Linked DNA regions of Blastopirellula sediminis. The protein of the gene in region 2 interacts with the protein of the main gene of each other region in a pairwise test. Links are inferred from orthologs where the notes say so. Each region holds a gene or a part of one and is shown on either strand. Other genes may lie near its edges.

Evidence for each region. Proteins that work in one complex are often made in the same cells at the same time.
Region 1: the proteins of tpiA (region 2) and pepT interact in binary tests that used the Escherichia coli proteins (3 or more experiments, as listed by UniProt). The link is inferred for Blastopirellula sediminis from one-to-one orthologs.

What each region holds. Positions count from the first base shown.
Region 1 is NZ_JAJKFT010000010.1:332,505-335,309, reverse strand. It holds pepT (peptidase T), read left to right. Parts: upstream 1-687; coding sequence 688-1,923; downstream 1,924-2,805. Other genes in the region: LOC68_RS12915 (hypothetical protein), read left to right, coding at 2,098-2,805; LOC68_RS12925 (class IV adenylate cyclase), read right to left, coding at 1-165. UniProt on the Escherichia coli protein: Cleaves the N-terminal amino acid of tripeptides.
Region 2 is NZ_JAJKFT010000004.1:666,305-669,242, forward strand. It holds tpiA (triose-phosphate isomerase), read right to left. Parts: upstream 1,879-2,938; coding sequence 1,123-1,878; downstream 1-1,122. Other genes in the region: LOC68_RS06470 (YicC/YloC family endoribonuclease), read right to left, coding at 1-496; secG (preprotein translocase subunit SecG), read right to left, coding at 572-1,078; LOC68_RS06485 (hypothetical protein), read left to right, coding at 2,160-2,477; LOC68_RS06490 (hypothetical protein), read left to right, coding at 2,726-2,938. UniProt on the Escherichia coli protein: Involved in the gluconeogenesis. Catalyzes stereospecifically the conversion of dihydroxyacetone phosphate (DHAP) to D-glyceraldehyde-3-phosphate (G3P).

The DNA.
Region 1 (2,805 bases), on a different replicon or contig from region 2:
CTCTTCGTCGTTGATCGTGCGCAGTTTCAAGCGACCATGGTGAGCCTGAAAGAAGACGTCGACTTGATCGAGCGTCCACGGTCCCTCAGTCGCGATGTCGGCCGCCAATTGGCGCAGTCGCTTCATGTCGCTAACGCGAGCCTTGATTTCTACATTCCGCGCCATGTCGCCACCCCATGAGCTTGAAGTCTCCCAGCGTTTTCCCCACTCTTTCGTAGCCCGCAGCGCGAGCGAGGGAAATGCGGACGCAAGGAAAGGTCCAATGTCTGAAGGAAGGGCGAATCTGGAGGAACGAACTCGCCCGAATTCGTCATTCGACATTATTCCCAACGCATTTCCCTCGCTTGCGCCGCGGGCTACCAATTGCGGTCCCCATGTTCCTGACGTAATCCCCCGCTGAAGCGAGCCCTGCATTGCGTCGCTCGGTCGGGAACATCGCGAAACGGGGCCGTCAGAAGCGGTTTCTGACGGGGAGTTCTCCTCTCCCTCGAATCCCTCGCTTCTCCAGCGGGCCCCCGTTTCGCGCCAGAAATAGGGCACTACTGCATTATAGGGAGGCGTACCCCGGAAAAATCGAGATCGCGCCTCCTCGCTCTCGTCCGTTGGTAGGTTGTCATTCGCGTCATCTGCGGGTGAAATAGAGCGACAGCCCAGCTTTGTTTCCTCCTTCTCTGAGACTCGTCTCCCATGACTCGCAAACGATTGTTGGATCGCTTTCTCCGCTACGTTCAGGTCGATACGACCGCTGGATCTCCGGGCAAGGAATATCCGAGTTCGAAGGGGCAATTGCAGCTGGGGAAATTGCTGGCCGAGGAAATCCGCGCCTTCGGCATCTCCAACGCCGAGCAAGACGAGTACGGCGTCATCTACGCTGAGATCCCCGGCAATGTGCCGGACGCTCCGGCGGTTGCGTTTTGCGCTCACATGGACACTTCGCCGGAGACGACCGGCGCGAACGTTAAACCGCAGGTCATCCAGAATTACGAGGGAGGCGATATCGTTTTGCCCGGCGATCCGAGCAAAGTGATTCGCGAAAGCGAGAACCCGGAACTCGCCGATCTGCACGGCGCAACGCTGATCACCACCGACGGCACGACGCTGCTGGGGGGCGATGACAAAGCGGGGATCGCCGTGATCCTGGAAATGGCGGAGCGGCTGATGGCCGATCCGCAGATTCCGCATGGTCCGGTGAAGATATTGCTCACTTGCGACGAAGAGATCGGCCACGGCGTCGACCATGTCGATCTGAAGCGTCTCGCGGCCGACGTTTGCTACACGCTCGACGGCGGCGGCGCCGACGAAATCAACGCCGAAACCTTCTCGGCCGACCTGGCGGTCGTCTCGGTCCACGGCGTCAACATTCATCCCTCGATCGCCAAGGGACGGATGGTCAACGCGCTGCGTGCGGCTGGGATGTTCCTTGATCGCTTGCCGCGCGACATGATGTCGCCGGAAACGACTGCCGGGCGCGACGGGTTTATCCATCCGGTCCATGTCAGCGGCGGGGTCGCTGAGGTCGAAATTCAATTCATTCTCCGCTCGTTCGATACCCAGGAACTGGAAAATCACGAAGACCTGCTGAACTCCACCGCTCGCAGCGTCGAAGCCGATTTGCCCGGATGCAAGCTGACGGTCGTCACGTCTCCCCAGTACCGCAATATGCGGGAAGGATTGGAGAAAGAGCCGCGGGCCCTCGCCTACGCGATTGAGGCCCACACGCGGCTTTCTCGCACCCCCAAATTGGAAGTGATCCGCGGCGGAACCGACGGTTCGATCCTGACCGAGCAAGGTTTGCCGACTCCAAATCTCTCAACGGGGCAACATAATCCACACTCCCCTTTGGAATGGGCCTGTCTTGATGAAATGGAGAAGGCAGTGGAACTTTTAATCTCCCTTGTTGGGGTCTGGGCCGAGAAGAAGTGATGGCGCCGCTAGCGTTGCATCACTCGTTTCCGGCACGTCGAGCGTTTTTGGGTGAAACAGGTAAACTCCCGAGCCCTTCGGTTCCGAAGATTCATCACGTGAGCATGCCGGCAATGCTTACGGCCACCCCTGACATGCGACGCTTGGCGTCGAAGCCGGAAGGAATGAATATCTGTGCGACTCTCGATCATCATCCCGGCGCTGCATGACGCAGCGCTGCTTGAAGAGACGATGCTGTCGGTGCTCGAAAACCGCCCCGCTTACGCCGATGTTGTTGTCGTTCATACCGGGTTCTACACCGACCCGTACGAACTGGCCGGCGAAGTGAAGTTTGTCGAAGCACGTAGTGCGATTAGCGAAGTTCAATGCTGGATGATCGGCGCCGCCGCATCCAGCGGCGAAATCGTCCACCTCCTCTCCTCCGGCGTGGTTGCAACCGCCGGTTGGACTGACGGCGTTCGTACGCTCTTCGCCGATCCGGCGGTCGCGTCCGTTTCGCCGGCGCTCCGGACCGGAGACGAAATCGCGTCGATCGGCGTCGCGGCCGATTCGCTTGGCTATCGTCGTTTCCTGCCGCTGGCCGAAGGGAAGTCGCTGGTCGGACCGAGTCGCCTGGCTGGGTTTTACCGCCGGACTTGGCTCGAACCGCTTTTGACCGCCGCCGCACAGCTCGGCGACGAAGCGGCCGATCTCGACATCGCCTACTCGCTGAAGGCGCAAGGTCTGCTGAGCCGCCCGACCGCCGCGTCGCAACTGATTGTCAAAGAGCACGCTTTGCAGCCGCAGCGCGATTTCGCCACGGCCGCCGCCGCCGAGCGGATCCGTGCTCGCCATCCGCAGCAGTTTGAGACCAGCGGCTACTGGAACCAGGTTTTCGCCCAG
Region 2 (2,938 bases):
TCTCCTGGCAGTTGCTCGACAAGTCGGCGGCCATCGCCTTCCCTTCTTCGCGACGCATCTGCGTGAAGCGAGTCAGGGCTTCGTTCAGCACTTTCTCTAGCAGCGGCCAATCGGCGTCGACGTCGATCGCTTCGGAGTTCTTTTCTTCGATCACCCCGGGCAATTGCAGCAGGCTGTCCCAGTGGGGCGTCTCAGCGATGCCAAGATCCGAGCTAACGGTCCGCAGCTGTTGCAAGTAGCTTTTCAGCACCGCCGAGTTCAAACGAAAGTCGTCGCCGCTCGCTTCGCGATGGACCCGATAGTTGACGTTGATCGTGCCACGCTTGGCGTGATTTCGGACCAGGGCTTCGATTTGCGGCTCGAAGCAAGCGTAACCCTCGGCGCCCCGGATGTTCAGCTTGAAGTAACGGTTGTTTACCGCGCGGACTTCCACGGTCACTGCCAAGCCGTTGAGCTGGGCATGCGATTCGCCAAAGCCTGTCATACTAAGCAGCACGGGCGGGACGCTTTCAAAGCGGGTCGGCGAGGACCGTCGGCCAATGCACGACGGTCGTAAAAATGGAGAGCCAGCTTACTCGGCCGGCTTTTCTTCCGACTTCGGAGCTTCGGCGGCCGGAACTTCAGCAGCAGGGGCATCCGTTTTCGGAGCTTCCACAGCCGGAGTTTCCGCCTTCGGCGCGTCGGTAGCCGGTTGATCCAGGGCCTTCATTTCGTCCGCGTTTTCAACTTCGGCCGCGCCTGGGTTGAAGCGTCCGGCGGGCGTCTCCGCTTTCTCGCCTTCGGCATCCGGCGTGGCGCCAAGCGTGCCGGTAATCGGCGCCGCGCCACCCTTTTGCAGCTTCGAGTCGCCGGAGGTTTGCAGCGTCGCCAACGCTACGCTGCAGAGCAGGATCCAGATCAACGTCACGATCGAGGTGACCTTGGTGAAGGTGTCGCCTGCCTTGGCGCCAAACGCGCTGGTGCCGCCGGCTCCGCCCAAGGCGCCGGTCAGACCGCCGCCACGACCACGCTGAACCAGAATCAGCAGGATCAGGAAGAGCGAGAGAGCACTCAGCACAAATCCGAATAAGTATTGCATCGATCGATCCGTGAGTAGTTGCAGGTTTCGGGCGTAGGCTTGCGTTACTTGGCGCCCGCGATGATTCCTAGGAAGCTGTCGGCCTTCATCGACGCGCCGCCGACGAGGGCGCCGTCAATGTTCGGCTGCGACAATAGTTCAGACGCGTTGTCCGGTTTGACGCTGCCGCCATATTGGATGCGGACTTTGTCGGCGACGGCCGAATTGTATCGGGCGGCGATGACCTTGCGAAGATCGGCGTGAACCGCTTCGGCTTGCTCCGGCGTCGCGACTTTGCCGGTGCCGATCGCCCAAACCGGCTCGTAGGCCAGCACGACGGTTTCCATCTGCTCGGCCGAGACGCCGGCGAGCGAACCGTAAAACTGTTCGGCGACGACGTCGGCCGTTTTGTTCGATTCTCGTTCTTCCAGCAGTTCGCCGACGCAGACGATCGGGATCAGGCCGCCATTGAGGGCCGCGTGAACCTTCTTGTTAATCAGCGAGCTGCTTTCGCCGAAGATGTGGCGGCGTTCGCTGTGTCCCAGGATCACGTACTGGCAACCGACGTCTTTCAGCATTGCGGCCGAAACTTCGCCGGTGAATGCACCGGAGGCTTCAAAGTAGATGTTTTGTCCGCCGACGCCGATCGGGCTGTCGCCGGCCGCCGTGACGATCGCGTCGAGGTAGATCGACGGCGGGCAAACCGCCACTTCTACCGAGCAATCAGCCGGAAGACCAGCGGCGATCCCTTGAACCAGGGCGATCCCTTCGGCCCGGGTGGAGTTCATTTTCCAGTTACCGGCGATAAAAGGTCGTCTCACGGGAGCAGTCCTCTGGATGGCTGGGAACAACGAGTGATATCGAATGAATGACAGCAAGCCGCCAAGAACGAATCGATCAATATAGCACGACTCCAGACCCGCCGTCGAGAGGAGGAATTTCGCCCCTTTCTCCCTTTTTCCCGCGAAAAGCGAGCTTGAAGACTAGTTCTGCAGGGTGGTGAGTATTGCAGGCGTGGTTCGTTTGGGGGCCTAATAGCATCTGCTGACTTGATTTGACCGCAAGGTTTTCCCAGTCGTTTCAATCTTTGAAAGTGCAGGCTATGGTCGCGACTCAATTGCGTCGTCAGTTTCAGAAGTTCGGGCATTGGATTCTTCTTGGCGTCTCCGTCGTGATGCTGGCGGTCGTCTTGGCCGGACCGAGCGCCACCAACACCGACGTCGCCTGGCATGGGCGACGTGTCTATCGCGCCTACTACGCTCCGGTTGTTCCTGTCGTTCCGGTTGTGCCGGTATATCGGCCTGTGATACGTCGGGCCTACTACGCTCCCGTCGTTCCGATCGCGCCAGTCGCTCCTGTTTACTATGGAGCCCCGTACGGTGGCGCCGTTGTTTCGCCTTATGCCGAAGTTTACTGGTAATCCGCGCCGAAGCTTATTAGGTAAAGCGTCGCTTGGCGTGATCGCTTAAGGATTGCCGTTTCGGTTACCCTCGCCACTGGGCGAGGGTGTTGCGATGGCGGTCGCTACGCAGCCAAGTTGAAATTTGCCAGCGAGAGAGTCTGCGCGGAGAGGCGTCGCTTGCGACGTCAGCGTCTGGCAATAGCTAGTCCCGATCGCTTGGAGGCGATCGGGAACGCATCTCCACTTGAAACTAACGGAGTAGTGAAATGAAAGCGGCTCAGTCTCGCCCGCACGTCCAAACCTGGGGACGCCGATTCTGTCTGTTTGCGGCGACGGTTGCGCTGACCTTCGCTTTTGCGGCGCCTGGTTTTATTGGTTCCGATTCGGCAACTGCATCCCCGGCGGAAGAAGTTGCGTGGAACGGCGAAGGGATTTACGGCCCAATCTATCGTGGTCCGATCTTCGCCCGGGTGAAGTAT